4 regions of the Pseudoalteromonas sp. SG44-5 genome follow, and region 1 is predicted to be linked to each of the others. Evidence: predicted binding sites of a transcription regulator. Region 1 holds the regulator's gene; each other region holds the start of a gene.
What was found. The regulator sigma-54, encoded in region 1, starts transcription at its own class of promoters, with help from an activator protein. The targets are predictions, from matches to a motif close to GTTGGCACGNNNNTNGNNT.
Positions count from the first base shown of each region.

Region 2: fliE (flagellar hook-basal body complex protein FliE) is a predicted target of sigma-54. The motif match lies at 2,611-2,629, and genes of this name have one in related genera.
Region 3: glnA (glutamate--ammonia ligase) is a predicted target of sigma-54. The motif match lies at 5,231-5,249, and genes of this name have one in related genera.
Region 4: H5079_RS15180 (BON domain-containing protein) is a predicted target of sigma-54. The motif match lies at 2,319-2,337, and genes of this name have one in related genera.

Region 1 is NZ_JACJES010000006.1:50,763-58,893, reverse strand. It holds gene H5079_RS08885 (calcium/sodium antiporter) at 145-1,113, shown strand; gene H5079_RS08880 (KpsF/GutQ family sugar-phosphate isomerase) at 1,123-2,094, shown strand; gene kdsC (3-deoxy-manno-octulosonate-8-phosphatase KdsC) at 2,095-2,646, shown strand; gene lptC (LPS export ABC transporter periplasmic protein LptC) at 2,643-3,200, shown strand; gene lptA (lipopolysaccharide transport periplasmic protein LptA) at 3,190-3,735, shown strand; gene lptB (LPS export ABC transporter ATP-binding protein) at 3,732-4,457, shown strand; gene H5079_RS08855 (RNA polymerase factor sigma-54) at 4,527-6,020, shown strand; gene hpf (ribosome hibernation promoting factor) at 6,047-6,334, shown strand; gene ptsN (PTS IIA-like nitrogen regulatory protein PtsN) at 6,339-6,791, shown strand; gene rapZ (RNase adapter RapZ) at 6,813-7,658, shown strand; gene H5079_RS08835 (HPr family phosphocarrier protein) at 7,702-7,974, shown strand; gene mgtE (magnesium transporter) at 8,122-8,131, shown strand, end outside.
Region 2 is NZ_JACJES010000007.1:159,402-167,532, reverse strand. It holds gene H5079_RS10290 (PAS domain-containing sensor histidine kinase) at 1-1,052, shown strand, start outside; gene H5079_RS10285 (sigma-54 dependent transcriptional regulator) at 1,049-2,509, shown strand; gene fliE (flagellar hook-basal body complex protein FliE) at 2,670-3,002, shown strand; gene fliF (flagellar basal-body MS-ring/collar protein FliF) at 3,023-4,738, shown strand; gene fliG (flagellar motor switch protein FliG) at 4,731-5,771, shown strand; gene fliH (flagellar assembly protein FliH) at 5,775-6,590, shown strand; gene fliI (flagellar protein export ATPase FliI) at 6,609-7,943, shown strand; gene fliJ (flagellar export protein FliJ) at 7,943-8,131, shown strand, end outside.
Region 3 is NZ_JACJES010000009.1:59,136-67,266, reverse strand. It holds gene H5079_RS11275 (Crp/Fnr family transcriptional regulator) at 80-538, opposite strand; gene ntrC (nitrogen regulation protein NR(I)) at 569-1,954, opposite strand; gene glnL (nitrogen regulation protein NR(II)) at 1,970-3,040, opposite strand; gene H5079_RS11260 (DUF4124 domain-containing protein) at 3,133-3,654, opposite strand; gene glnA (glutamate--ammonia ligase) at 3,770-5,176, opposite strand; gene typA (translational GTPase TypA) at 5,686-7,509, shown strand; gene H5079_RS18455 (hypothetical protein) at 7,533-7,667, opposite strand; gene H5079_RS11245 (MBL fold metallo-hydrolase) at 7,842-8,131, opposite strand, start outside.
Region 4 is NZ_JACJES010000020.1:19,864-27,994, reverse strand. It holds gene H5079_RS15195 (GGDEF domain-containing protein) at 1-247, shown strand, start outside; gene suhB (inositol-1-monophosphatase) at 319-1,122, opposite strand; gene H5079_RS15185 (LiaF domain-containing protein) at 1,393-2,058, opposite strand; gene H5079_RS15180 (BON domain-containing protein) at 2,373-2,936, shown strand; gene H5079_RS15175 (YqaE/Pmp3 family membrane protein) at 3,012-3,170, shown strand; tRNA gene H5079_RS15170 (tRNA-Ile) at 3,476-3,552, shown strand; gene H5079_RS15165 (5-carboxymethyl-2-hydroxymuconate Delta-isomerase) at 3,904-4,233, opposite strand; gene H5079_RS15160 (CreA family protein) at 4,488-4,964, shown strand; gene H5079_RS15155 (hypothetical protein) at 4,968-5,741, shown strand; partial or broken gene H5079_RS15150 (LysE family translocator) at 5,755-6,101, shown strand; gene H5079_RS15145 (gamma-glutamylcyclotransferase family protein) at 6,169-6,663, shown strand; gene H5079_RS15140 (serine hydrolase) at 6,685-8,131, shown strand, end outside.

The DNA of each region.
Region 1 (8,131 bases):
TGGCTTAAACCTTTGCATAGCATACCCTAAATATTTATAAAATAAGTGATTAACCGCTCTCTTCGCCACTGTTTTATTTATACTTTCAGATTGGCTTTTGTTACTATTCGCGCAATATGTATTTTCAATAACTGGTTCAATACAATGGTTACCTCATTTGTTATTTTAATTTTTGGTCTTGCTGGCCTAGTTTGGAGCGCTGACAAGTTCGTTTATGGCGCCGCAGCACTGGCGAAAAACTTTGGTGTGCCTACTTTAATTGTAGGGTTAACCGTTGTTGCAATGGGTTCATCAGCGCCTGAAATGATGGTTTCGGCTTCTGCCGCTTTAGCCGGTAAAACCGATACTGCCATAGGCAATGCCGTTGGCTCAAACATAACCAATATTTTATTAGTACTGGGTATTACCGCTTTATTGCGCCCGTTGTCTGTTTCATCAAGCACCTTAAAACGTGAAATACCTTTGGTATTAATTATTTCGTTAGCTACTTGGTATATTTTTTCAGATAACTATTTTTCATACCCAGAAGCAATTGCCCTACTTATTGGTTTTGTTGTATTTATTTTTGGACTTATTATTATCTCCCTAAGAGCTAAAAATAATAACGATCCATTTGTAAACGAAGCCTGCGATGAAGTACCCGATAACGTTCCCACTAAAAAGGCAGTTTTTTGGCTCATTGTAGGCTTGATATTACTTCCTGTTAGTTCTCACTTTTTAGTTGGCTCAGCTGTCGACATTGCAAAATTCTTTGGCTTAAGTGACTTGGTAATTGGCTTAACTATTATTGCTATTGGCACCAGTTTACCAGAACTGGCAGCGTCTGTTGCAGGTGTGCTTAAAAATGAAGATGACCTAGCACTGGGTAATATTGTGGGCTCAAATATTTTTAATATTTTAGCCGTGTTACCACTTGCCGGTATTATCAATCCATCGATAATCGACCCTTCTATTGCTAATCGTGATGTACTGATTATGATTGCAGCAACCTTGGCACTTATTGTTATGTCATTGAACTTTAGAGGCGCACAGCGTATCAATAGAGTAGAAGGTGGTTTACTGCTAAGCGCATTTTTGATTTACCAAGGTTACATCTTTAGTCAAATAGGGTAAGAGTTGTCTATGACCAAGCTAAGTTTTATCGAGCAAGGGCTACGTGTTCTTGATATCGAGCGCCAAGCACTTTTTGATATAAAACAATATGTAGATGATAATTTTCATCAGGCATGTCAGCTTATGTATGACTGCAGTGGCCGTATTATAATTATTGGTATGGGTAAGTCGGGGCATATTGGCCATAAAATTGCGGCAACTTTAGCAAGCACTGGTAGCCCTGCTTTTTTTGTGCACCCAGGCGAAGCCAGCCACGGCGATTTGGGCATGATCACTAAAAACGATGTCGTTATGCTTATTTCTAACTCAGGCGAAACCAGTGAAGTACTTAATATTATTCCAGTGTTAAAACGCCTTGGTGCAAAAATTATTTCCATGACAGGAAATACACAATCAACCATGGCCACACTTGCTAACGTGCATGTATGCATTAAAGTAGAAAAAGAAGCCTGCTCATTAGGCTTAGCACCAACAGCCAGTACCACGGCAACACTCGCTATGGGCGATGCAATGGCGGTAGCACTGTTAGAAGCACGCGGATTTACTGCCGATGACTTTGCACTATCGCATCCCGGTGGCAGTTTAGGGAAGCGATTACTGCTCACCTTAAAAGATGTTATGCACAGCGGTGTAAATACGCCTATTATAACTACTTCGCAAACTATTAAAGATGCGCTGATTGAAATGACAGCTAAAGGCTTAGGTATGACCGCCATAGTTGACGATAATCAGCAACTCGCTGGGTTATTTACCGATGGTGATTTACGCCGTATTTTAGAGCAACGCGTTGATATTCATACCACGTCAATAGATGCAGTAATGACTAAATCGTGTACCACGGCAACCCAAGATATGCTTGCTGCGCAAGCGCTTAATATTATGGAACATAAACGCATTAATGGCTTAATTATTATTAATGAGCATAATCAGCCTATTGGGGCACTCAATATGCAAGACCTACTTAAAGCAGGAGTATTATAAATGCAATTTGAAGAACTCTATCAAGCGCTAAGTGATGACGCTAAAGCGCGCGCAAAAAAAGTAAAACTACTTATATGCGACATTGATGGCGTATTTTCTGATGGCCGAATTTATCTTGGCAACCAAGGTGAAGAGCTAAAAGCATTTAATACAAAAGATGGCTTTGGTATTAAAGCACTTATTAACAGCGGCTTTGAAGTAGCGGTTATTACCGGCAGGCACTCGCAAATAGTACAACAACGTATGACCAGCTTAACCGTGCAGCATATTTATCAAGGTCAAGAAAACAAGCTTATTGCCTACCAAGAACTTAAAAACAAGCTTAATTTGAGCGATGAGCAAATTGCTTATATTGGTGATGACGGCCCTGATATGCCTGTTATGGAGTTAGTTGGCTTTGCAGTCGCAGTAAACGACGCGCACCCACTAATTAAACGCTTAGCACATTACACTACGCAAATGCCGGGTGGTTTTGGTGCAGTAAGAGAGCTAACCGACTTACTTATGCTTGAAAACAATAAACCATTAACTAGCCAAGGCACCAGTTCATGAATATAGCGCGCATAGTCTTAAGCGTTTTATTCATCACCTGTATGGTTTGGCTTTGGTACCCTTATTTTACTCAGGTAAATACGGTTGCTAAAGCCGACTCAGAAGTAATAGCTAAACCCGATTACACCGCCATTGAGCTAAAACAAACAGCTTTTGACGAAAACGGTGAAATTAGCCATAAAGTAACTGCGGTTAAAACGGAGCTTTACGAGCAGCTAGGATTTACCTTATTCGAAAAACCTACTTTCATATTGTACGACGACAGACAAAAAACGTGGCGTATCAATGCTGATGAAGCAACACTTTACGATGAAAGACAATTAATTTTAGAGGGTAATGTAACTGCCCAAAACTTAATTGATGGCGCAATGATAGACAAAATTACCGCCGACAATATTCAAGTAGATATAATGCTACTCACTATGCGCAGCGAACAGCCCGTTATTATAACTGGACCGAATTTAAAGATCACCGGTAAAGGCCTTGAAGCCAATTTAACAACCGAGGTGATAAAACTAATTAACCATACGCGAACACTATATTATGACCAATAACCTTGCAAAAATACTTATTATTCCATCGCTTATACTTGTATTTAATAGTAATGCGGCAGAGCAAAGTACTTCCCCATTAGCTAATCAAATTTCTATTAGTGCTGACCGCCAAGAAGGCCAACTAAAAGAAAACGTTGGTATTTTTGAGAAAAACGTCGAGATAATTCACGGTAATCGTCGTATCACCGCCGATCGTTTAGAAGTACATAAGCGCGACGAACTTGGCGATAATAAACAACTATTAATTGCCACGGGCAGCCCTGCATATTTTGAAGAAAAGCAAGCAGATGGCACTGTCATGAGCGCCAGCGCTAACGAAGTACGTTACGATGTAGCGAAACGTTTTTTAACCCTGGTAGGAGATGCAAACATTTCTCAAGCTGGGCAAAAAATTACGGCTAAAAGCATCACCTATGATATAGAGCAACAGCTTATAAGTGCTGAAAAAGATGAAAACTCAACTGATCGGGTACACACTATTTTAGTGCCTGTAGACGTAAAAAAAGAACAAAAACTCAATAAAGGTCAGCCATGAGTACATTAAAAGCAGAGCTATTAGCAAAAAGCTATAAAGGCCGTGAAGTTGTTAAAAATGTAGGACTTGAAGTAAAAGCTGGCAGCATTGTTGGTTTACTTGGCCCAAATGGCGCAGGTAAAACCACTACCTTTTACATGATTGTAGGCTTAGTACCTAGCGACAAAGGTAAAATATTAATTGATGATAACGATATTACCTTACTTCCTATGCACAGCCGTGCTCGTTTAGGTATTGGTTATTTACCACAAGAATCTTCTATTTTTAGAAAGCTCACTGTGTATCAAAATTTAATGGCTATTTTAGAAACGCGTAAGCAACTAAATAAACAAGCCAGGGAAGAAACCCTAAATAGTTTATTGGACGAATTTAGCCTGCAACATATTCGCGACAGCTTAGGTATGGCGCTATCTGGTGGTGAACGTCGCCGCGTAGAAATAGCACGTGCTTTAGCTGCAGATCCTAAATTTATATTGCTTGATGAGCCCTTTGCTGGCGTGGATCCTATTTCAGTACTCGATATTAAAAAAATTATAGAACACCTTAAAAATCGTGGTATTGGCGTACTAATTACCGACCACAATGTAAGGGAAACCCTTGATGTTTGTGAAAAAGCCTACATTGTTTCTCATGGGGAGCTAATTGCATCTGGTACTCCTGAATTTGTATTAAACGATAAAACAGTACGTGATGTTTATTTAGGCGAGCAGTTCAAACTGTAATATTTATGTTATTACTATAAGCATCTGCTAAGATTAATCATATCAATTTATAAGGATTGTTAGAGATAAATGAGGCAATCATTACAGCTGCGCATGGGCCAGCAACTTACAATGACTCCGCAACTGCAACAGGCTATTCGCTTATTGCAGCTTAGTACCTTGGATCTCCAGCAAGAAATACAAGAAGCACTTGATAGCAACCCATTACTTGAAGTTGATGAACAAGATTACACGGAAGAATCAGCAGGTAAAAACGAGCAAAAAGCAGATGACATTACTGTTAGCGCCTCTGCTGACGACACCCCAAGCGAGTATGAGCAAGATAGCGGTGAAGCACTAAATAAAGACACCATAAGCGACGACATGGCCATGGATGTATCATGGGATGAATATATGAGCGCAGCGCCTGCCTCTTCATCAGGGCCAATGCCTGAAGATGAATCTATTTATCAAGGTGCATCAACCGAAACCCTGCATGAATACTTAATGTGGCAATTACAGCTCACCCCTTTTAGCCCTACCGACGAAGCTATTGCCATAGCTATCGTTGAAGCCGTAGATGACTCTGGTATTTTAACCCTCAGTTGCGAAGACCTTTTAGCAAGCTTTAACCAAGAAACTGACGACGAACACGAAGTAGAACTAGATGAAATAGAAGCAGTGCTAAAGCGCATTCAATTATTTGATCCTGTTGGTATTGCAGCTCGCAGCTTGCAAGAATGCTTATGCATTCAATTAAATCAATTTGATAAAGACACCCCTTATATTAACGAAACAAAAATGGTGTTAACTGATCATATCGATTTACTCGCTGCTCGCGACTATCGTACGTTAATGAAAAAAACTAAGCTCAAAGAAGAAGAGCTTAAAGAAATAATGACACTTATTCATACGCTTAATCCTAAGCCTGCGGATACTATTGTCAGAGAAGAGTCTGAATACGTTATACCTGACGTGTCTGTTAAAAAAATAAAAGGCCGCTGGGTGGTAGAGCTAAACCCTGATAGCATGCCAAAAATACGTGTTAACAGCCAATATGCGGCTATGTCTCGTACAGTAAAATCCAGCGGTGACAGCCAATTTATTCGCTCGCACTTACAAGAAGCTAAATGGTTTATTAAAAGCCTAGAAAGTAGAAACGAAACACTCCTGAAAGTAACTAATTGTATTGTTAAGCAGCAACAAGCGTTTTTTGAACATGGCCCAGAAGCCATGAAACCTATGGTATTAAACGATGTTGCCGAAATAGTTGAAATGCACGAGTCGACTATTTCACGGGTCACTACGCAAAAATATATGCACACTCCACGTGGCATTTTTGAGCTTAAGTACTTTTTTTCAAGCCATGTAAGCACCGAAAATGGTGGCGAATGTTCATCAACTGCCATACGTGCCCTGATTAAAAAGTTGATAGCTGCAGAAAACTTAGCCAAACCATTGAGTGATAGCAAGATTGCAGATATATTGGCTGAGCAAGGAATTAAAGTAGCTAGACGGACAATTGCAAAATATCGCGAATCTCTGGCTATTCCCCCGTCGAATCAACGTAAAAGCTTGATTTAAGACGTACAACAAAGAGGAAAATGCTGATGCAACTAAACTTAACTGGTCGTCATGTAGACATTACAGACTCATTAAGAGACTATGTAAATAATAAATTTGCAAAGCTGCAAAGACACTCAGATCACATAACTAATGTGCATGTTATTCTCGATGTAGAAAAATTAAGTCAAAAAGCTGAAGCAACAATTTTTGTAAGTGGCGCTGAGCTATTTGCATCGACCGAACACCAAGATATGTACGCTGCCATTGACTCGTTGATTGACAAACTCGATCGTCAAGTAATTAAACACAAAGAGAAGTTTGCTCGACACTAACACTATGAAATTAAGCTCACTTATATGCCAGGACTGCAGCAAAGCTGTGGTCCTTTTTAATAGTAAAAAAAGAATTTTAGAATTCATCAGTGAACTCGCGCATAAAAAAATGCCGTATTTACCTCAGCAAGATATTCTCACTGCTTTATTGGCAAGAGAAAAGCTAGGTAGTACCGGTATTGGCCGAGGAATAGCAATTCCACATGGCCGTATGAGCGGGGCACAAGAGCCTCTTGCCTTAATTTTAATAAGCGAAACCGCTATTAATTTTGATGCAATTGATAATCGTCCAGTTGATATTTTTGTTGCGCTTATAGTGCCCGATGGCGATAACCAGCAGCACTTGAAAACACTAGCCACAATAGCTGATAAACTAAACGATAAAGAGTTTTGTAAGCAATTGCGTGCGGCAAAGTCTGATGAAGCGTTATACCAAGTTATTTTGGATCAATCCTAGTTACTAATAAAGGGGTGGTAAATGGAATTAATTATTATAAGTGGCCGTTCAGGTTCTGGTAAGTCAGTTGCTTTACGTGTTGTAGAAGATTTAGGTTACTATTGTGTAGATAATATTCCGGTAAATTTGCTGCCTTCATTAGTGCGCAGTGTCTCTGATAACTACGATAAAATAGCCGTTAGTATAGACGTGCGTAACCTGCCTAAAGACCAGCAGCAGTTTAACGATATCCTTGAGTACTTGCCCGACTTTGCTAAACCAACGTTATTTTATTTAGATAGCGACGATCAAACGTTAATCCGCCGTTATTCAGAAACACGTCGTTTGCACCCGCTTTCGATTGATTCGCTACCGCTAGATTTAGCAATAAAAAAAGAAAAAGAATTACTCGATGTACTCGTAACGCGGGCTGATCATGTCATTGATACAACCGATTTAAGTGTGCATCAACTTGCTGAATCTATGCGTGAAACCATACTCGGTAAAAAAGACAAACAGCTTATCATTACCTTTGAGTCGTTTGGCTTTAAGCATGGTATTCCCAAAGGTGCTGATTATGTTTTTGATGCGCGTTTTTTACCAAACCCACACTGGGAACCGGAGCTCAAGCCTTTAACTGGATTAGATCAACCAGTAAAAGATTATTTAGCTAGTCATAGTATTGTGCAAAAATTCACTTGGCAAATTCAAACCTTTGTACAAACGTGGTTACCACACCTAGAGCGTAATAATCGCAGTTATTTAACCATTGCTATTGGTTGTACTGGTGGTCAGCACCGCTCAGTTTATTTAGCGCAAACAATTGGTGAAAGCTTTGCTATGTCTCACCCTAATGTAAAAATTCGCCATCGCGAGCAAGAAAAATAATTCAATTTAAATAATCATCTGTTCAGCTTAAGTAGAGTATCTTATGCGCTTAGAAAATACATTTTTAATAAAAAACAAGCTAGGCCTGCATGCTAGAGCTGCTACCGTATTAGCACAATTAGCGGTACAATTTGACGCATCTATTACCTTATTTCAAGATGAAAAAGAAGCCGCTGGCGATAGCGTACTGGCTTTAATGTTACTAGAAAGCAGCCAAGGTAAAGAAGTAAAAGTAGTGTGCGAAGGACCCGATGCAGAGCATGCTTTACATGCCGTTGGCCAATTAATAGCGCAGCGCTTTAACGAACAAGAATAGTAGGCACTTTATTTAAACCAAGTAAACGAGCTAAAATATAGGGTTAGTGAAACCTTAAGCTAGTTTGGCTAAAAAAAGTAAGATAAACTGAACGAAGTTAATGACTAACTTCTTCCCTAACGTTATAAAAATAAATTAAGGACGCCAATGCCCGAAA
Region 2 (8,131 bases), on a different contig from region 1:
TACTTCAAGAGGAGTATATAGGGGAGTTAAGCGATCTGCGTAAACAGGCTAGTTGGCTTTCGCATTTAGTAGATACTATGCCCGCAGGAGTAATTGTGCTTGATGGTAAAGGCATGATAGCGAAAGCGAATCAAATTGCGATTGATATGCTTGGCGAGCCGCTAGAAGGCGAAAAGTGGTTTAGTGTTATTCAGCGCTCTTTTCGGCCTCAGCAAGATGATGGTCACGAAGTGTCTTTAAAAGACGGGCGCTTAATAAAACTTGATATTACCGCACTTGCCCCAGAGCCTGGGCAACTTATTTTAATGACAGACTTGAGCGAAACCCGCCGCTTACAAAAGCGGGTTGCACATATGCAGCGTTTAAGTGCGCTGGGTAAAATGGTGGCATCTTTGGCGCACCAAGTACGTACGCCGCTGTCGGCGGCTATGCTTTATGCTGCTAATTTAGGTTCAAAACGCTTACCCGAAGCGTCGCGCGATAACTTTCAAACTAAATTAATGTCGCGCTTAAAAGATTTAGAAAACCAAGTAAACGACATGCTGCTATTTGCCAAAAGTGGCGATCAGCATGTGGTTGAGCAGGTGTCTATGCAGCAATTATTAAGCGAAGTAAAAACCGGTGCAGATGCCATGATAACGCTTAATAACAGTGAGCTTGATGTAAGCTTACCTGAGCCCGACATTGCGATTTTAGGGAATAAAACCGCGCTTGCCAGTGCGATTCAAAACCTGATTCATAACAGTATTCAAATTATAGGCTCTGGGGCACAAGTGCAAGTAAGTGCAATGCGCGATTTGCAAACCCCAGATTTTGTACGCATTAGCGTGAGTGATAATGGCCCAGGTGTTGACCTACAGCAGGTAGATAAACTGTTTGAACCATTTTTTACCACTAGCAGCCAAGGCACAGGCTTAGGGTTGGCGGTTGTTAGCTCTGTTGCTAATGCGCACCAAGGGCGTATAGAGGTGACTAATAATGTACATGGCGGCGCTTGTTTTAACTTGCTATTGCCAATTAGCGCAGCATCTAAATTAGAGGAATCGTTATGAGTAATACTATTTTAGTTGTAGAGGACGACGCAGGGCTTCGCGAAGCATTAATAGATACCCTAGAAATGTCGGGTATTGAATGCGTTGCTGCCGATAGTGCAGAGCAGGCGATGTTACTACTAAAAAAAGAATCCTTTTCGTTAGTGGTGAGCGATGTGCAAATGGGCGCTATGAGCGGCCTAGATTTGCTGCGCAGTATTAAATTAAATTACCCCGATTTACCGGTCTTAATGATGACCGCTTACGCAACTATTGACGATGCGGTAGAGGCAATGCGCTTAGGCGCGATTGATTATATGGCCAAACCATTTGCACCCGAGGTGCTATTAAATATGGTGAGCCGCTATTTACCCGAAAAACCCAAAGAAACCGACGGCCCTATTGTTGCCGACCCAACGAGTATTCAATTGCTGGAGCTTGCAAGTAGGGTAGCTAAATCAGACGCCAGTGTTATGGTGCTGGGGCCAAGTGGCTCGGGTAAAGAAGTATTAGCGCGGTTTATTCATGATAAATCAGCGCGTGCTGCAAAGCCCTTTGTGGCTATTAACTGTGCGGCGATTCCTGAAAATATGCTCGAAGCCACGTTATTTGGCTACGAAAAAGGCGCTTTTACTGGCGCGATTCAGGCATGCCCAGGTAAGTTTGAGCAAGCACAGGGCGGTACTATTTTACTAGATGAAATTACCGAAATGGATTTGGGCTTACAAGTTAAACTACTGCGTGTATTACAAGAGCGCGAAGTTGAGCGCTTAGGGAGTCGTAAAACCATTGCGCTGGATGTACGCATACTCGCAACCAGTAATCGCGATTTAAAACAAGCGGTAGCGAATAATCAGTTTAGGGAAGATTTATATTATCGCCTTAACGTTTTTCCGTTAATGTGGCGGCCATTGTGCGAGCGCCCTGGCGATATAATTGTGTTGGCGAAGCACTTAATTGAACGCCATTTAATTAAAGCTAAGCAGCCGCTGGCTATTTTAGATAAGCAAGCTGAACAAAAGCTCCTTAGCCATACATGGCCAGGTAATGTGCGTGAGCTTGATAACGTAATTCAGCGTGCGCTTATACTGCGCAGTGGCAACAGCATAAGTGAGCAAGCTATTTTTATTGAAAACTTAGCACCAAGCAACTTTGTAGTAGAGCCAGCAATTAGTGAAAGTGCGTTAACTAGCGCCTATTACGATAGTAAAACAACAGCCATTATTAATGACGAAAAGTCGGGTGATGAAAAGCTTGATGATCAAACACCGAATGAGCAAAAATCAGATTTACTCGCTCAAGATACAGGCAGTTATAAAGATGAGCTTAAAGATAAAGAGCATCGAATTATTTTAGAAACACTTGCGCGTTGCCAAGGCAAGCGTAAAGACGTAGCAGAAACCTTGGGTATTAGCCCGCGAACTTTACGTTATAAACTAGCGCAAATGCGCGACTTAGGTATTTCACTTCCTGCATAACCTTCAAAAAAGCCCTAAACTCAACACCTTGAATTTAGGGCTGTCAAAACTCTGACTAAGTAAAAACCAACTGTAACACCATGTATTTAAAGCTTTATTTATGTGGCACGTTTTGTGCTTTATTAACCTTAAGAGTTAACTGCATTGTTAGAGACAAATAATGAAAATTCAAAATAGCGCTGTATTTCAAGAAATGCAATCAATGGCCTTAGAAGCGGGCCGTAATAATCAAATCAATAAATTGCCTACGCAAGTTCAGTCTACGTCATCAGCACAATTTGGCGATATGCTTAGCAATGCGCTCAATACTGTGCATGAGTTACAGCAAGACACAGGTCAAAAAGTAAAAGCGGTTGAAATGGGCGACAGAAGCGTATCGCTTGCTGAGGCAATGATTGCTTCGCAAAAGTCTTCTGTTGCATTTGAAGCGACCGTACAAGTGCGTAATAAACTTGTTGAAGCTTACAAAGAAATCATGAATATGCCTGTTTAATCAGGTAGTGGAGAATAATTGTGGCGCAATCTAATCAATCTACAGATCTTGCACTTGCTAGTGGCGGTATTGAGCAAAGCGATAGTGACGATCAACAAGAACAAAAGTCGGGCTATTTAAGTGCGTTAAGCGGTGTTGATGTATTGCGTCAAGTTACCCTTATTATTGCACTGGCGATTTGTTTGGCAATTGCCATTTTTGTGATTATTTGGGCACGTCAGCCAGATATGCGCCCATTAGGTAAAATGCCCACCGAAGAGCTAATTCAAACGCTTGATTTTTTAGATGCGCAAAAAATAGATTATCAACTAGATGGCAATGTAGTGTCGGTTGATGAAAGCGAATACCAAAATATAAAATTACTAATGACTCGCGAAGGTTTGGATCAAGGACCTACTTCTGGCTCAGACATAATAATGCAAGACATGGGCTTTGGTGTAAGCCAACGCTTAGAGCGCGAGCGCCTAAAGCATGGCCGAGAGCAGCAACTTGCCCGCACTATAGAAGAGCTTAATAACATCACTCGCGCCAAGGTGCTGTTAGCTATTCCAAAAGAAAACGTATTTGCCCGCAGAGAGAAAAAGCCTTCAGCAACTGTGGTGCTTACGCTTAAACGCGGCCGCTCACTTAACAGCGAAGAAGTAGACTCTGTGGTGGATATGATAGCCTCAGCAGTGCAAGGGCTTGAGCCTGCACGCGTAACGGTTACCGATCAAAATGGCCGTTTATTAAATTCGGGCTCACAAAGCTCACTTTCTGCGCGTTCTCGTAAAGAGTACGACCTAGAGCGTAAGCGCGAGCAAGAATACCTAGAAAAAATTGATAGCATTTTAATCCCTATTGTTGGTTTGAGTAATTACACTGCGCAAGTTGATTTGAGCATGGACTTTAGCTCATTAGAAGAAACGCAAAAACGTTATAACCCAGACCTACCAGCGGTAAGAAGCGAAACCACGTTTGAGGAAAACAACATAGGCGGCTTAGCTGTGGGTATTCCTGGCGCGTTAAGTAATCAGCCTCCGGTAAATTCAGATATTCCAGAAGTGGCAGGCCAAGGCGGCGCAGGAAGTGCTACTTCACCGAGTCGTACGCACAAAGAAGCCACGCGTAACTATGAGCTCGATACTACTATTTCGCATAAGCGCCAACAAAGCGGCACGATTCGCAGAATTAGCGTGTCGGTGGCGGTTGATTATTTGCCAACAGTGGGCGAAAACGGTGAAACCACCATGACCCCGCGCTCGGTTGAGGCACTGTCAAATATTCGACGTTTATTACAAGGTGGTGTTGGCTTTGATATACAGCGCGGCGATGCCCTAGAAGTAGTAACAGTTCCCTTTGTACGAGAAGCCGTAGATATGAGTTTTGAAGTACCTTTATGGGAACAAGACTGGTTTATGAAAATAGTACGCTTAGTACTGGCTGCATTGGTTATTATTGTGTTGATTATGGCTGTAGTTAAACCTATGCTAAAACGCTTAATTTACCCAGACAGCACGCTTGATGAGTACGATGAAGATGCACTTAGCTCAGGGGTTGATATTGGCGATAATAGCTTAGATATGCTAAATAAAGACTTTGATTCTGCTTCAGTTGGCTTCTCAAGCGATGGTACACTGCAGCTACCCGATTTACATGGTGACGAAGACTTACTTAAAGCCGTACGTGCCCTTGTAGCTAATGAACCAGAACTATCATCACAAGTAGTGAAAGCGTGGTTAACCGAAGATGACTGATCAAAACCAAAAACAACTCCCAGCAGCTTTCGATGTTGATAAGCTAGATGGCGTAGATAAAGCGGCCATACTGCTATTAAGTTTATCTGAAGAAGATGCAGCGCAAATACTCAAACACTTAGAGCCCAAACAGGTACAAAAAGTGGGTATGGCGATGGCCGGTTTGCAGGATCTATCGCAAGCTAAAATAAGCGCAGTACATAATTTATTTATAGAGCAAATTCAAAGCTTTAGTACAATTGGTTTTCAATCAGAAGACTTTATTAAAAAAGCACTTACCGCTGCATTAGGTGAAGATAAAGCCGCCAGCTTAATTGACCAAATAGTAATGGGATCGGGCGCTAAAGGGCTGGATTCGTTAAAGTGGATGGACTCGAAGCAAGTAGCTAACATTATTCGTAATGAGCATCCGCAAATTCAAACCATTGTATTATCTTATTTAGAGCCTGAGCAATCTGCCGAAATACTGGCGCAGTTTCCTGATAAAGTGCGCCTGGATTTAACCATGCGTATTGCTAACCTTGAAGAAGTGCAGCCAGCTGCCTTGCAAGAGCTTAACGAAATTATGGAAAAACAGTTTGCTGGCCAAGCGGGTGCGCAAGCTGCGAAAATGGGCGGCTTAAAAGCGGCTGCCGATATTATGAACTACCTAGATACCAACGTAGAAGGGCAGTTAATGGACTCTATTCGTGAGCATGACGAAGAAATGTCGCAACAAATTCAAGATCTTATGTTTGTGTTTGAAAACTTAATGGACGTAGACGACCGTGGTATTCAAGCAATTTTACGCGAAGTACAACAAGACGTACTAATGAAAGCGATTAAAGGCACAGACGATGCGCTTAAAGAAAAAATACTCGGTAATATGTCTAAACGTGCTGCCGAAATGCTTGCCGATGACTTAGAGGCAATGGCGCCGGTGCGTATTAGTGAAGTAGAAGCAGCGCAAAAAGAAATACTCTCTACGGCGCGTCGATTGTCTGACTCGGGTGAAATACAGCTTGGCGGCGGCGGCGGCGAGGAGTTTTTATAAACCATGACTAAATCGTCAATGCACAAAGGGCGTCCACTGCACGCAGATGAAGCCGATGAACTATTAAAGCACTGGGATGTTCCTGATGTAGCACCCGATGAAAAAAGCTTTGGTAATCGCTCTACTGCCTTTGGTACACCGCTTGCTGAGTTGTATCGAAAAGAAATGGCTGAAGAGTCGCTAATTGAAGAGCCGCAAGAACCTGAGTTACCTGCGCTTACTATGGCCGAACTTGAGCGCATTAGACAAGATGCGTTTGAAGAAGGTGTAAAACAAGGGCACGAGCAAGGTTACATAGATGGTTTTGATAAAGGTGTTACCGAAGGTAAAGAAGCTGGCTACAAAGAGGGCCTAGTGCTGGGAAAAACCCAAGGCCAAGAAGATGTAAAACCACTAATAGAAGAGCAGTTAACTGGCCTACGTAGTATTTTAGAGGGGTTAACCGCGCCGCTAAGTAAAGTAGATGAGCAAGCTGAAAAGCAATTAGTGCAATTAGCCGTTATGCTTGCAGAAGCCATTATTTATCAAGAAGTAAAAACCTCTCCTGATGTTATTTTACACACCCTTAAACACAGTATTGATGCGCTTAATACCGAGCAAGAAAAAGTACGCATTCATTTACACCCCGAAGATTTAGAGCTAATAAAGCAAAGTTATGGCGAGCAAACAGTGACAGATAATAACTGGCAGTTGATTGCAGAGCCAACGTTAGAGCGAGGCGGCTGCGAAGTTAAAACGGCGCAATCATCGCTTGATATGACACTTAAAACGCGTGTCAAAGAAACATTGGATAGTTTTTTGCATAGCAGTAGTATCTAACTATTTAATTGGTCTGTTATGTCTGCTTTAGATGTTTCATTAAGCGAACGCTTATCTCAATACAAACAGCATATTAAACCGCCAACACTTGCTGTAGCGGGTATTTTAACGCGAGTAGTTGGCCTTACCCTTGAGGCTAAAGGCTTACGTGCGCCTGTAGGTAGCCAATGTAAAATAGAAACTATGAACGGCTTTGTTGATGCCGAAATAGTTGGTTTTAACGACCAAACTTTATATTTAATGCCAAACGATCATATATCGGGGGTGCTCCCTGGTGCTCGGGTGATCCCCCAACTTAACGACACAGGTTTACCTGTAGGCATGAGTTTGCTGGGCCGCGTAGTTGATGGCTTAGGTCGTCCTCTTGATGGTTTAGGTAAAATTAATGCCGAGCACTATCTTAAGTTTGCCCAAAAACCGATAAACCCTCTTTCAAGACGACCTATAAGCCAGCCTATGGATGTAGGCGTGCGTGCTATAAATTCAGTAATAACAGTAGGACAAGGCCAGCGAATGGGCTTGTTTGCAGGCTCGGGTGTAGGTAAGTCGGTACTGCTTGGTATGATGACTCGTGGTAGTGAAGCCGATGTTATTGTGGTGGGACTGGTGGGCGAGCGTGGCCGCGAAGTAAAAGAATTTATTGAAGAAATACTTGGTGTTGAGGGGCGTAAACGCTCGGTGGTTGTAGCAGCACCGGCAGATTCTTCACCATTAATGCGTTTAAAAGGCTGCGAAAGTGCGGTAACAATTGCAGAGTACTTTCGCGATCAGGGATTAAACGTTTTGTTATTGCTCGATTCGGTAACGCGTTATGCCATGGCGCAGCGTGAAATAGCACTTGCAGTAGGCGAGCCACCGGCGACTAAAGGCTACCCGCCTTCGGTGTTTGCAAAACTGCCAGCGCTGGTGGAACGTGCCGGTAACGGCGGAGAAGGGCAAGGCTCTATTACTGCCTTTTTTACCGTACTAAGTGAAGGCGATGATATGCAAGACCCCATTGCCGATGCGGCGCGCGCTATACTCGACGGCCATATTGTACTTTCGCGGGAACTGGCCGACAGCGGTCATTATCCGGCAATTGATATAGAAAAATCTATTTCACGAGTAATGCCGCAAGTGGTATCTGAGACGCATATGCAACAAGCGCGAGTGCTTAAGCAGGTATATTCTATGTACCAGCAAAATAAAGACATGATCACCTTAGGTGCGTATCAAAAAGGGACAGATCAAATGCTTGATCAAGCCATAAATATGATGCCAAGAGTAAATGCCTTTTTACAGCAAGGCATGCGTGATGTAATTAGTTACGACGACGGCCTGCAAGGGCTAGCGCAGTTATTAGGGCAAGCATAATGGCTAAAAACAAACTGCATTTATTACTAAAGATTGAAAACGATAAAGAAGAAACGCTGCGGATGAGCTATTTGCAGGCGAATCAAAATTTGCAGGCAAACCAGCAAAAACTCCAAGGTTTAAATAACTTTAGATTGGAATACACCCAGCAATTACACATTAAAGGGCAGTCGGGCTTATCAAGTGCT
Region 3 (8,131 bases), on a different contig from region 1:
GTTTGCTCTCGGTGGGGTAACGCATTAACGCTAGTATAAAGTGAAGTCACTATTTTTGCATCAAAGTGCGTATACAAATCTAACCATGGTTTTCTATGTGTTCGCTCAACTTGGCAATACGTAAGCTCATACCTTCAATTATTCTATCTTTAATTTTTTCGCGTATTACATTGGGTAAGCGAGTAAGGGCATCAGAGGTAATAGCAAGCACAATTGCATCCGTTTTAGCACGTGCGCTAATGCTGCGTGCGCGGTTATTAATAAAAGCGCCTTCACCAATAAACTCCCCAGGACGTATAGTACCGAGCTCTAATAAATGGTTGTGCTTAAACACTATTAATGCACCGCTAAGTACTATAAATAAGCGCTTATCGTTGTCGTGCTGTTTAAATAAAAATGAATTTTCGCGCACTAAATATAATAAACCAAACGACTCTAAAAGTATTTGGCGCTCGTTAAGGCTAAATTCTTTAAAAAATCCTAAACGATTGATAATTTCCATCTGTTTAAATAGCGGAATGTTCTCTATTAACTTCATTAATTACCTAAGAGTTTATTACGCGCAAAACTAATTAATGTTGCGCTCTTTTAATTTACGGGTCAATGTATTGCGTCCCCAGCCTATTTTTATAGCGGCTTCTTGTTTGTGGCCTGCGCAATTGGCGAGTGCTGTTTTTATTAAGCGGGTTTCTAGTTGCGCTTGAATATTAGGCCAAATATTTTCCTTACCTTGTTTAAGTTCCTGATTAAGCCATAACTGGAAGGCATCTAACCAATCGCCTTCTTCTTGAGTTAGTGAGGCATTAATAATTTCAGGTGGCAAGTCTTGCTCGCTAACAAGCTCGCCAGGAGCCATAACCGTAAGCCAACGGCAGGTGTTTTCTAATTGACGTACGTTACCGGGCCAACTGAACAAGCGTAGCTGCTCAATTGCTTTAAGGCTAAGAATTTTGCTTTCTACTTGTAGATCTTTAGCGCTTTTATGTAAAAAGTGCAGTGCTAGACGCTCAATGTCTTCGGTACGTTCTCGAAGGGCTGGTAAGCGCAGGCGCACTACATTTAAGCGATGAAATAAGTCATCCCTAAACTTGCCTTGTTTTACGAGCTCTTCAAGGTTTTGATGGGTTGCAGCAATAATACGCACATCTACTTTTATGCTTTTATGCCCGCCAACACGGTAAAACTCTCCATCAGATAATACTCGCAGTAGTCGAGTTTGTACGTCGAGAGGCATATCGCCAATTTCATCTAAAAATAGAGTGCCGCCATTGGCTTGTTCAAAACGGCCTTTTCGCACGCTATCTGCACCAGTAAAAGCCCCTTTTTCATGGCCGAATAATTCTGACTCAACCAGCTCTTTAGGGATTGCGGCCATATTTAGCGCAATAAATTGGTTTTCTTTACGTGGACTATGGTTGTGCAGGGCGCTGGCAACAAGCTCTTTACCCGTTCCTGACTCACCATTAATAAGTACACTCATGCTTGAGGCTGCAAGCTTACCTATGGCCCTAAACACTTCTTGCATGGCAGGTGCTTCGCCAATTATATGTGCGCTTTTAGGGGGCGTGAGTTTACGTTTAACTTTTTTTGTAGAATTAGCTCTATAGGCGCTTTCAACTAGGGCAATCGCCTCGTTTAAATCAAAAGGTTTGGCTAAATATTCAAAAGCCCCTTTTTGAAAGGCATTTACGGCGGAATCGAGATCTGAATGCGCGGTAATAATAATAACCGGTAAGCCGGGCACTTGCTCTGCTATTAGCTCTAGCAGTGCCATGCCGTCCATACCGGGCATTCTTACATCGGAGATCAGCACACTAGGTTGGCTAAATTTTAATGCATTAAGCACACTTTGTGCTTCAGCAAAGCTTTGTACTGTAAAACCTGCGCGAGTAAGCGCTTTTTCTAATACAAAACGAATTGAGGCATCGTCATCTACAAGCCAAACTGTTTTCATGCATACTCCAAGGCGTTAATCTGCAAAAGGCAGATAAATATTAAATTCGGTGTGACCAGGCCAGCTATCGCACTCAATATAACCATTGTGTTGATCAATTAATGTTTGCGCTATAGAAAGCCCCAATCCAGAGCCGCCATCTTTATTAGTGATCATAGGATAAAACAAAGTATCGCGTACACTAATATCAATCCCTGGGCCATTATCGAGCACTTGAATTAACAAGGCTTTTTTGGGTGCCTTACCGGGCCGGCGGTGCTGATAGTTAATTCGGGTTTTAATTTTTATTTCCCCACCATTAACTAATGCCTGCTGGGCATTACGCACAATATTAAGCACCACTTGCTGCACTTTACTTTGGTCAATATAAACATCGGGAATACTCGGATCGTAATCTTTTACCAAGCGAATATTGTCACTATTATCTAGGGTACTTAATTTGATCACCGACTCTAAGGTTTGATGTATATTGCCATAAGACTTTTGCGGTAATTGGTTAGGCCCAAGCAGTCTATCTACTAATTCACGCAATCGGTCGGCTTGCTCAATAATAAGCTCGGCACATTCATTTCTTTCTTGCTGGTCTACCTCGTATTGCAATAACTGCGCCGCTCCGCGAATTCCCCCTAAAGGGTTTTTAATTTCGTGCGCTAAACCTCGAATTAAATTACGTGCGGCTTGGTATTGATGCATTTGATTTGATGCTTGATCGAATTTAATTTCATCATCGGTTTGCCGACATTCTAATAAAATATAAAGTGCACCTTGGTATTTTATCTGTTTTGAACTGACTGCTAATTTAGCATGGCGAGAATCAACAAATACCACGTCAGCCCTATGCTGGTGGCAATCTACGCCATCAATTAAAGAGTATTGCGCTATGCGTTTTAAATCGATTGAATGGTAGTTAAATAAATCATCAAAAGACTGCCCTAATAAACGCTTAGTGCCTAAACCAAGTAGTTCACTGGTACTGGTATTGGCATAAATAAGCGTAAAGCTTTCGTTTAAAAGCATCACGGCGGTGGTTTGATTTTGCCATATGGCATTGAGTAGCTCAGGGCTAAAGTGTGTGTTATTAAGCATTGTTGCACCATTTTAGTGCGCCTGTGTTTTCAGGCAAGTAATTTAATGAAATTGCACTGCAATTGCTATTTTTAATGTGAATTAGGTGGGAGTTAATTACCTAAGCTTAAGCCTTTTCTATGCATAAAAAATACACTCAATGGGCTTGTCGCAATGACTTGGTTTTGTTTGTTGTACAGCTTAACTTGCAGAGTGTGCTCACCACGCTCTACATCTCTTAAAGCAAAGGTTGAGGTATCACTTGCTGCGCCATAGGCTTTACCATCAAGAAATAGCTGTATTGTAAAGTCGTTTTCAAAGCGGGGGGTAATGCGAGTAGATACATACACAGAGCCGGTGTTTTCACGAATAGTTTGCTGATGCTCAGGCGATGCAATACCAATACTAAATGCAACCGGCTGCGCTTTAGTTTGATTATTTAATATATCTGTATTTGTTGCAGGCATGGTTAAATCTTGGCTGGTGAGTTTTATCTCTTTGGCGCCAATATGGGGGGTATCTGAAAACACCAGTACGCCATTTTTATCTTTCCATGCGTAAATTTTTTTTTCACCAGCGTAACTACAAACACTTAATAATGAAGTAATTAGTAGTAATAAAATCTTGCTACTCACTCTGCAACCCTGCATTTTTAACATTAACTTTACTTTAGTGGAGAAAGTACTAATTTACCATTAAAAAAGCCCGCAAAGCGGGCTTAAAGGTATATTTTATAACTGTTAATTAAAATTAACAGCTGTAATACATTTCAAACTCAATTGGGTGCGTTGTCATGTTAAGTCTTTCAACTTCTTGACTCTTAAGTTTAATGTAAGCATCAATTAAATCATTAGAGAACACGTCACCTTGATTTAAAAACTCACGGTCAGCATCAAGAGATGCCAGTGCTTCTTCTAATGAAGAGGCAACGGTTGGAATTTCTGCTGCTTCTTCTGCAGGTAGGTCGTATAAATCTTTATCCATTGCATCACCAGGATGGATTTTATTTTTAATTCCATCAAGGCCAGCCATAAGCATGGCAGCAAAAGCAAGATACGGGTTAGCCGTTGCATCAGGGAAGCGTACTTCAATACGACGACCTTTAGCTGATGGTACTACCGGAATACGAATCGATGCAGAACGGTTACGTGCAGAGTATGCAAGCATTACTGGTGCTTCGTAACCTGGTACTAAACGTTTGTACGAGTTAGTAGAGGCATTAGCAAACGCATTAATTGCTTTAGCATGTTTAATAATACCGCCAATGTAATAAAGCGCATCTTCAGAAAGACCGCCGTACTTATCACCTGCAAATAAGTTAACACCGTCTTTAGCTAACGACTGATGACAATGCATACCAGAGCCGTTATCGCCAACAATAGGTTTAGGCATAAAAGTGGCTGTTTTGCCGTATAAATGAGCCATGTTATGAATAACATATTTCATTTCTTGAATTTCATCGGCTTTAATCACCATAGTATTAAAGCGCGTAGCAATTTCGTTTTGTCCAGCAGTTGCTACTTCGTGATGATGTGCTTCAACAACTTGTCCCATTTCTTCTAATACTAGACAAGTAGCAGAGCGCCAATCTTGAAAGTCATCAACAGGAGCAACTGGGAAGTAACCGCCTTTAACGCCAGGGCGATGACCTGTATTGCCGTCTGCGTATTCTTTATCTGAGTTCCAAGCAGCTTGCTTAGAATCGATTTTGTACATAGAGCCAGACATGTCTGTTTTATATTTTACGTCATCAAATACGAAGAACTCTGGCTCTGGGCCAAATAAAACCGTATCAGCAATACCCGTAGAGCGCATATATTCTTCAGCACGCTTTGCTACAGAGCGTGGATCGCGCTCGTAACCTTGTAATGTAGAAGGCTCTACTACGTCACAACGTATAATTAATGTGGCTTCTTCAGTGAATGGGTCAAGCTTAGCTGATTCAGCAACAGGCATTAGCACCATGTCTGATTCGTTTATGCCTTTCCAGCCAGCAATTGAAGAACCATCGAACATTTTACCATCTTCAAAAAAGTCTTCATCAATTTGGTGATGAGGAATTGAAATATGCTGCTCTTTACCTTTGGTATCAGTAAAGCGTAAATCAATGAACTTAACGTCATTTTCTTTAATAAAATCTAAAACCGATTGCGACATGTGTCCTCCAACTATAAGGTTTTGTTATTGCTGCTTAAATGCTTTGTGTTTTATAAGCTGATTTTGTGCCACTATTGTAACTTAATGTTTATAAACATAAAAAATACAAAAGTAATAACGGCTGTTTCTAATGCGCACCATTGTGGTGCGTAAATGCTTCAATATAGTGCAACAGTTACAGAGTAAAAAGTTGCTCGCTATTTAATCGTGATAGACTAACATAAAGTAAATACAAAAGACTGACCAAAATAGCAATAAAGTCATTAAAGTGGAGGTTTTTATAAAAATATTAAAAATTTTATTTTTATAATTAGTTAATTTAAAACAGTAGGTTAAATAAAAAAACCAGAAAGTTTGCAAATTTATTTTGGATAAACTTTCATCCATTCCATTTATAAGGGATAATATGCGCCCTTTTAAATCCTATGCTGGGACATCTCGTGAAAACGCAGGTGAGTGCGTAAGCCCCTGCAGGATCAATGAGATTCAATTTCTCTGAGTGAATATTAATGAGTATCGAAAAGATAAGAAATATAGCAATTATCGCCCACGTTGACCACGGTAAAACTACACTGGTTGACAAACTGCTTGAGTTTTCAGGCACATTAGAAACACGCGGCGGTAATGAAGAGCGCGTGATGGATTCAAACGATATAGAAAGAGAACGTGGTATTACCATTTTAGCGAAAAACACCGCTATTTCATGGAACGGCTACCACATTAATATCGTAGATACTCCAGGACACGCCGATTTCGGTGGTGAAGTGGAACGCGTACTTTCAATGGCTGACTCAGTATTACTAATTGTTGACGCTCAAGAAGGCCCAATGCCACAAACGCGTTTTGTTACGCAAAAGGCATTTGCGCAAGGTTTAAAGCCAATCGTAGTAATTAACAAAATCGACAAGCCAAGTGCACGTCCTGATTGGGTTATGGATCAAATCTTTGATTTATTCGATAACTTAGGCGCCACTGACGAGCAGTTAGATTTTAAAGTAATCTATGCATCAGCAATCAACGGCTGGGCAACATTAGATTTAGACGAGCCATCTGATAACATGGATGCCATGTTCCAAATGATCGTTGACGAAGTATCACCACCAGATGCAGATCCTGAAGGTGACTTCCAAATGCAGATTTCTCAACTTGATTACAACTCATACGTGGGTGTAATTGGTGTTGGTCGTATCAAGCGTGGTTCTGTTGCTCCAAACCAACAAGTAACTATTATTAGTGCTGATGGTACTAAACGTAACGGTAAAATTGGTACAGTACAAAGCTACTTAGGCCTTGAGCGTATTGAAACAGACCGTGGTTATGCAGGTAACATTGTTACTGTAACCGGTATTGGCGAGCTTAAGATTTCAGATACTGTTTGTTGTCCTACTAACGTTGAAGCATTACCACCACTAAGTGTTGATGAGCCAACAGTAACAATGACATTCTCTGTAAATAACTCACCGTTTTGTGGTAAAGAAGGTAAGTTTGTAACGTCACGTAATATTCGTGAGCGTTTAGACAAAGAGCTAGTACACAACGTAGCACTTCGCGTTGAAGATACTGCTAGCCCAGATAGCTTCCGTGTTTCTGGCCGTGGTGAATTACACCTAGGTATCTTAATCGAAAATATGCGTCGTGAAGGTTACGAGCTTGCTGTATCTCGTCCAGAGGTAATTTTGCGTACTGTTGACGGTGTATTAGAAGAACCGTTTGAAACAGTAACAATTGACTGTCAAGAAGAGCATCAGGGTTCTGTAATGGAGCAAGTTGGCCTACGTAAAGGTGAGCTTACTAACATGTCTCCAGATGGCAAAGGCCGTATGCGTTTAGACTTTATTATCCCAAGCCGTGGCTTAATTGGTTTCCAAACTGATTTCATGACAATTACTTCGGGTTCTGGTCTTATGTACCATACGTTCGATCATTACGGTCCTCATAAAGGCGGTTCAATCGGTGTTCGTAAAAACGGCGTAATCATTGCAAATGCTACAGGTAAAGCACTGACTAACGCATTGTTTAACTTACAAGAGCGCGGCCGTTTATTCATCGGCCACGGTGTTGAAGTTTACGAAGGTATGGTTATCGGTATTCATAACCGTGATAACGACCTTACAGTTAACGCCCTTAAAGGTAAGCAGTTAACTAACGTACGTGCATCTGGTACAGATGAAGCACAAACGCTTTCTCCACCTTTAAACTATTCACTTGAGCAAGCGCTTGAGTTTATTGATGAAGATGAGTTAGTTGAAGTAACGCCACTAAACATTCGTATTCGTAAGCGTCATCTTACAGAAAACGAACGTAAACGTGCGGGTCGTGCGCCTAAGTCATAATCTATTAATTTAGAATAATGATTTTAAAAGCCGCTGTATTGCAAAATACAGCGGCTTTTTTGTGTTTGTGGGTTAGCTAAATAAAAGGTTAAAGAGGGTAGATTAAAGAAATTACCACCACCGCGATAATTGGTGTGCTGTGCACTTGTGCACTGCATTGAGTTTTTCCTCTAAAAGCGCAGCGCCTCTTAACCTCTTTGTGAATAATTCACTTAAAGATCTTTTGTACGCAGAGTGAGCTTAAAACAGCCGATAAGGCTAAGTACTAGTGTTTGTTGGTAGGGTATTTTTCGTTGGGTTTCGCTGCGCTCAACCCAACCTACGTGCATTAGTTAAAGTTTAATTGTTTCGCCTTCATTTAAAATATACAGCGGTACTGGTGCATTCATTTGTTTATACATATGCAGTAAGCGCGATAGCGCTGAGTGGCTGCTGTGATCGCCCATTTGCCAACTTGAGTTGCCATACCCCCATGGTATCATTACTTTGCAATTAAGCTCTGTGGCCGCATTAAGGGCATCCTCTGGCGTAGTATGAACGTATCGATACCCTTTAGCGTTGGTTTTATGGTAATAAGAGGCAATTGGCATTAGGCATAGGTCTATATCACCGTATTTTTGTT
Region 4 (8,131 bases), on a different contig from region 1:
ACATATTAAAAATAAGGGATATTGGAGTGCAAATAGAGAAGGGAAGCCACAATTTGTGCCATTAGTAACACTGGCAATAGGCTTAGTTACTCCCGATTTACACCATTATAAGAATAGCCATCAGGTTGCAGCATTGGCAAGTAATGCTAAAAAATCAGCAAAGCGCTTTGCTCATAGCCATTTGTTTTTATGTCAGCGTAGTAAGCCAAGTAGTGTGGTTGCTAGGTTAGAAAAACAAGCAGTTTAATCGTTATAAATAATTTTTTGCAGACAACAAAAAAGGAGCCTAAGCTCCTTTTTTAAACCATGCAATTTGTATTAACGCAGTAATGACTCAGTTAATACAGGGCGAATTTCGCGAATTATTGCTTGAGTTAGCTTAGGTGCGCCACAGATAATGTTACCACTATTGTTATAGTTTACGCCGCCAGCAAAATCTACAACCATGCCGCCTGCTTCTTTTACTAATAGCTCGCCTGCAGCAGTATCCCAAGGTTTTAAACCAATTTCGAAAAAGCCATCAACGCGTCCAGCAGCAACATAAGCCATGTCTAGCGCAGCAGAGCCCGCACGACGGATATCAGCAGTATGTATGAATAAAGCTTTAAACGCTTCTGTGTATGCATCTAGGTGTTGTTTTTGCTTGAAAGGGAAGCCAGTAGCTAAGATTGAACCGCCTAAATCAACTGTTTTAGAAACGCGTAAACGTTTGCTATTAAGTTGTGCGCCTTGACCACGAGAGGCAGTGAAAAGCTCACCACGAATTGGATCATAAATAACGGCTTGGTCTAAACGACCTTTTACTTTAAGTGCGATAGAAACCGCAAAATGAGGAATACCCTTGATGAAGTTAGTTGTGCCATCAAGCGGGTCAACAATCCATTGGTAATCTGCATCTTTACCTTTATGCTCGCCTAATTCTTCACCAACAATGCAGTGATCAGGGTAAGAGCGTAAAATGGTGTCGCGAATTATAGCTTCAGCCTCTTTATCAATGTTAGTCACTAAATCGTTAGTGCCTTTTTGTTGAACTTCAACTTTTGATAAATCTTCACTTGCACGAAGTATAATTTTGCCTGCGTTACGCGCAGCGCGAACCGCAATGTTTAACATTGGATGCATGGTATTACCTTTGGGTTGTAAAAGAACGTTTATATATTTTAGCTGGCGTATTTTAGCGACTTTTGCCATAAAGTAAACAACAAAGCCTAAATACTTTTGTTTGTTTTTTATACTTGCTTGATGTGCAGAGCATTTTATAGAAATTCAGCATTGATGAATCTGCAAAGCACTTTTTAAATGTGTTCTAGTGCTTTAAAAATGTAGCATGTTTTTTACTCTTTAACCTGGGCCCAAGTTAAAAGCTATGAACATGCTTTTATAGGTAGTTCATCACATTGGAGTACCACTTTTACCACCAAGTTGGGTTTTTAATTGGTTAGCAAAGCTAATAAATTTTTCTTTAATGGTGCGCTTAATCTTTATTTCTACCGAGCCCATAATAGCCTTTCCCTCAATATGGATGGTCGGGCCTTGATGCTTGTTAAGTGCCACTGTTTTATTTTCAACACTACTAATAATGCTAAACATTTTTGATACTACATTAACGTGTTCTGGTACGTATATTTCATCACTGCCAAAAATACAGTTAACATGAATCGTTATCTCTTGGTGGGTAAAAATAGCATCGGTAAAATCAAGTACTACCGAGCCCATAAAGTTAGTCAGGTAAATATTTTTAGGCACAATCCACTGGCCACTTCTTTCATTGGAGCCTAAAATACTGCGTAATGTAAAGTCACTCTGGCTAAATTGCTGAGCGCTGTAATTGGGTGAAAATTGCGAATGCTTTTGGGCATTATATTGATGATCAGTATTAAGGGTTAAATCCTCAACTAAGCTAACAAGGGCTTCATTATTATTTGTAGCCATTGCCTCATCTAAACGCCTTTCAAATGCTTCAACAGAAATAACTCCGTGGCTGTAATTATAAATTAGTTGATCAATCACTTCTTCGCGCACTTGCTCTAGCGGGCGGTCTGTTATTTTTACGCTCATTAGGGTATTCCTTTTATTTTACTGTTGTCACTATATAAGCAAAGCACATACCAAAAATATTATTGTTATTAATCAGCTTGTTATGTTTTTAGCCTATTTGTGACTTTGTTATATTAACGATCCATTAACCAAAATGGTAATTATCTAGCTATTTTCACTACTGAGAACTTTTTACCGATAAGTCGGTAAAAAAGTGATGTATACAAAGTGAAGTTATTTTATATCCCGCCTTAACTATCTGATTTTACTTATTTATTAAAGTTGGCCTAAAGCTGGCATTAGTTAAAGTGTCTTTAATCAAAAGGAGAAAGATTATGAAAACATTTAACAAATCTATCATTGCGGCGTTAGTTTTAGGTACTACGGCTATGGGTGCTCAAGCGAGCAGCTGGGAAAATGAAAGTAAAGATGCTTGGATTGATGGTAAGGCTGAAACAGTGCTTCTTATGAACACTAACCTCAATAACTTTGACATCAACACTGATGTAAAAAATGGCAAAGTTATACTAACAGGTAAAGTTAATAGCGAACTCGACAAAGAGTTAGCAGAAGAACTTGTACTGAGTTTAGATGGTGTAACCGATGTTGATAACCAGCTTACTGTTGTGAAAAACATGAACAGTAAAAGCCATGACAACATGAAAGATGATGATGGTAGCGGCTTAACCGACGCTAAAATTACCACAGTCATCACAACGCGTTATTTATTTAACTCAGAAGTTGGTGGTACAAACATTGATGTAGATACTGACAACGGTGTAGTTACTCTTACCGGTACAGTGAACTCAGATGCTGAAAAACAGCTTGCAGTAAAAATTGCTAAAAATGCTCAAGATGTTCGCGACGTAGTAGATAAACTAACGATAGTTGCAAAGTAACATAGCATTTATAAAACCCAGCTCTGCTGGGTTTTTGCTTATAAGTTTTTTAGTTTATAAATAAGGAGAATATTTATGGATATTATACGTATTATTTTTTCAATCTTATTGCCACCACTGGGAGTATTTTTACAGGTGGGTTTAGGCTTACATTTTTGGATAAATATTTTACTTACGTTGTTTGGTTACTTCCCTGGAGTAATACATGCAATATACATTATCGCAAAAAAATAATTCATTTCTGTTTGTCGCGTAATATAAGCTGTAAGTTGCTTGTTTAAAGCTCAATTTGTAAATTACGCGATATACAGCCTTCCATTTCATTTTTACTTAGCTGCCAGTATTACCCTAAATTCTGCAAATCTTAATATTACACCCATAAAAAGATTACTATTTAAGCAGTTAGACCATTGATTGTTAAAATAAAGACTTTTGCTAGTGACAAGCCCCTAAAAACTTTTTATACTGCACCCCGCTTTAGTCGCTATGTGACTAAACGCTTCTTAAAAAATTAACTGTTTACAGTTATACAAAAAGTTGGCCCCTTAGCTCAGTTGGTTAGAGCACACGACTCATAATCGTTAGGTCCCCAGTTCGAGTCTGGGAGGGGCCACCACTTTTAAATATACCTACTAAAAATCATTCCAATCATTAACTAATGAATAGCTCTATGTTGTGTTAATTACACTTTAAGTATATTTTTGCCTGTTTCATTATAAAATAATAAATAGAATTGTTTTACGGCAATAAAAAATCCCTAGTTAGGGATTTTTTACAGAGTACTTATTAACGCTTTTAAGTTAATACCTATATTATTAATAACATGATCATTCTGACTTATTAAGTAGCTAATTAACCGCGTTAGAAATAGCCTATAGGTCACTATACATTATGACTTTGATTAGTGATTAAGCTGTTTTTTTGGTACTAGAATTGTTCACTAATTTAATGTGACGGGTAAAATAAATTAATTTTTACGGTAGATCTCATGTTCAATATCGTAAATATTAACGCTTAAACTGTCTGATGCTCTGCAATAGGTTTTTAAACACTCAAGTAGTTGCTCACTTAACATTTGTTTTTGCTCAATAGAACGTCCCGCCAAAATGTGTACCGCAATATGTATAAACCCCGACCCGCCTGCGCCAAGTAGATATTGCTGATAGGAAATAGCGCGTGTTTTTATGGTTTCTAAATCAAATAAATTACTTTGGAAAGCGGCGTTGTGAATTTTTTCTACAAGTACTTGTGGTAATACAGGGAGGTCTTCTGAGTGTTCAATAATAATGTGCGGCATTTAGGCGTTCCTATTATGAGTTACTACATGTGTGAACCTTATTATACCAAATACCAGGTTACCCGCTAACCCCTACAATGCTGAATTAGCATCTTTTTGTTTTGCACAATTAGCCATTAAGAAGTGTTATGGTGCGGCAAAGGTGAATGTATATAGCGCAATGTTTATTTTTTACAACATGTGTTTTGTAGCTGTAAATACGTTTAGTATAGAAGAATAAACCGTATCCCTCTTTAAGTATGTTGGAGAACACGATGAAGTATTTAAAAGTCAGCTTTTTACTCGCAGGTATGCTTACCTTAACAGCGTGCTCAGATGATGTTGCCTCTGTAAGCCTTGGGTTATTTACCACCAAGGATGTAATTGTAAATTCGCAACAAGACCCTTTAGTCACTGGGGTAACGTGCCATATTAGCCATATAGAAGCTAATTTAGATTTTTCAGATCCTTCTGATATGTCAATTTCGTGTCGGCAAACCGGGGTTATTACCGCAGAGCAATTGCAGCAGATTGATCGGAGTAAATCTGGGGAAGTGGTATTTAAATCATCTAAAAGTATTTTGTTTAAATCATTAAAAGTGCGTCGTATTTACGATGCTAAAGCACATACCTTATTGTATTTGTCGTACTCGACTAAAGAGTCTACGGGGAGTCATCATCATGCGTTATCTACTGTGCCATTATACAATACACAAGCATGGCAATGGGCGCTTGGGCAAGAGCGAGAGTAAGCTATGTTAGCGTTATTTAAGCCCAAACCATTACTGGCTGAGCAAGAGCAGCAATGGTTAATTGATACCTTTATATGGGCAGTTGAAAACTTTGATGTTGAGTTTTTTACCCAGCATACGCAAATCACTTTGCCCACGGTTGAGTTCTTTCCCGACTCGGTATCGAGTATTGAAGAAATGGCCACTAAGGTATTTAACCGCGTAAGTAGTTATGCGGGTATGACAGCGTGGCCTATTCAACTAGTTGCACCGCAGCAGCTCACTCCACAGGTTTTTCCACAGTTTAAATTTAGCCAACAACTACGTGGCGAAGGCGCTAAATTAATTGTACCGCCTAGCCAGGCTATTAATATTTCGTTTAATCCAAATCAAGTAAACCAGCCACAAGACTTAGTTGCCAGTTTTGCTGGAACGTTAGCGACTATTTTAATTCATCATGTAGGCGTATTACCACCGGGCGGAAAAGACTACTTAGCGCAAGCTGCTGATGCACTGGCTTGCTTTTTAGGCTTTGGGGTAATGATGAGCAATACGGTATATCATTTTAAGGGCGGCTGTGGCTCGTGTTATAACCCTTATGCAAATCGCGAAGCGTCGTTGAACGAAACCCATACGGTATTTATGCATGCGTTAGTGAGTTACTTTAAAAATGATAAACGCTCTAAGCAGCATTTAAAACCGCATTTGCGCGGCCAATTTAAAAAAGCGCAAAAAGAAATTAAAGCATTAGTCAATAACTCAGCTAACCCGCTGTTATTAGCGTATATGCCAAACTAAGCAGAGATATTGTGTGAATTACTTAGACGAATTTTTACTGATTGCCGTAGCGCACTTTTTTGCAGTAGCAAGCCCAGGGCCCGATTTTGCTGTGGTATTAAAGCAAAGTGTGCAGCAAGGTAGGCGCAATGCTCTTTGGACTAGTGCAGGTGTTGGTGCGGCTATTTTATGGGGCTTAAATACTTGGCCGGTGCCTATTTAGCTTATTTGGGAGTGCAAGCACTGCGAGCAGCCAAACCGGGGGCAAATCTAAATGATAATATTGCCAACAAAACGGTGCCAGCAGAGCCCGTTTGGTTTGCCTTTCGGCGCGGCTTTTTAACCAATGCATTAAACCCTAAAGCCACCTTGTTTTTTATTTTAATAGCTTTGGCTATTCGTGTTGTAATTTAAAACCAAGTTACATTATTTAATTTTAGGAGTAGGTATGTCGCTTTATAATTTTTCGTTTGGCTCTAACATGTCGTCTCACCGTTTACTGGCGCGCTTGCCTAATGCTAAGCGCATTGGTACAGCCGTATTACAAGGTTATGAGCTAACCTTTGATATGTATTTTAAAGATGGCTCAGGTAAGTGCAGTATTAGCCCAAGTGATGCAGAGGATGCGTTAGTTTATGGGGTTGTTTATCAAATAAGTGATGCCGAAAAAGTCATTTTAGATGGTATAGAAGGTGCAGGTTACGACTGCGTAAATATAACCGTAAAGCTTTTAAGCGGCGAAGACGTTAACGCTCATTGCTATATTGCCAATACCCATGACAGTGAAGCGCTACCCTACGACTGGTATATTAAACACGTTCATCGCGGCGCGCTTGAAGCTGGCGTTCCAAAAGCATACAGTGATGCAATATTAAACCGCGCGCAAAAAAGCGACAGTAACCTAGAGCGTGCTGAAATTGAATTTGCAGTACATCAAAAATAATCATAATAAAAAAGGATAACAATGAAGTTAATTAAGTTTGCCACAATTGCTTTATTAGCAGGGGCTACGTTTAGTACCTGGGCACAGGTAGATACCAATAAAATAGAGCAGGTAATTAAAACCTCCATGGCACGTTTTGATGTGCCAGGAATGGCAGTTGCTATTGTTGAAAACGACAAAGTGATATTTGCTAAAGGTTTTGGTGTAACCCATATAAACACCGGTAATAAGGTTAATAAAGACACCTTGTTTGGCATTGCATCTAACACCAAAGCATTTACCAGTGCGGCGCTGGCTAAGTTGGTTGATGAAGGTAAGTTGAGCTGGGACGATAAAGTGATTGATCACCTGCCAGAATTTCAACTATATGACGCATACGTAACCCGCGAAATGCGTATTCGCGATCTGCTGAGTCATCGCAGTGGGTTGGGGCTTGGGCAAGGCGACTTAATGATTTGGCCAAGTACCGACAAGTCGGTTGATGATATTTTAGCAGGCTTAAAATACTTAAAACCGGCCAGCAGCTTTCGCAGCCAATATGCGTATAACAACTTAATGTTTGTTACCGCAGGGGAAGTGGTAGCACGCGTATCTGGGATGAGTTGGAACGATTACATCGAAAAAAACATGTTACAGCCACTAAATATGACTCACTCGCGAGCGGGGTTTTCGCGCATTCCAAGTAGCAATAAAAACTGGGCAACGGGGCATATTCCGATGGATAACCAACTCCATCCATTTTTTGTTAACTACCTAGAAGATTTTAGAGGCGCTGGGGCAATAGCCTCAAGTGCCAGCGATATGAGCCAATGGCTACGTACGCAACTTGCTGGTGGCACAATGCCAAATGGCGAGCAGTTATTTAGCGAAAAACAACAAGCGCAAATGTGGCATCCACATATAACGGCTATGGCGTCTAAAAGCACGTTTGAGGCGTATCATCAGCAGTTTAGAGGTTACGGGCTAGGCTGGAGTATTGAAGACTACCACGGCTTTAAAAAGCTTGGTCACGGTGGCGGTATTTTAGGCATGGTGTCGCAGGTTACATTACTACCTGAAAAAAAACTCGGTATTGTTATTTTAAGTAATCAGCAAGCATTTGGTGCGCTAGCGGCAGTAACTCACGAAGTGCTTGAAGATGCGCTTGAGCTTGAAGATAAAGATTGGGTTGAAGACTTAGCTAAAAAGCATTTTGAAAGCAAAGAGAAAGCATACGCTAACGCAAAGCCTGCAGCACCAGCTGATTATCAACCGCAACTACCTAATATTAATTACACTGGTACATTGCACGATAATTGGTATGGCGATGTAATTATTGAGCAGCTTGATGGCAAATTACATATTGATTTTACCCATACCAAGGGCTTAAAAGGCTCACTTGAGCATTACACTGGCAATACTTTTATTGTTAAGTGGGATGAAAAGCTACTTGAGGCTGATGCGTTTATTAATTTTAATATGAATACAG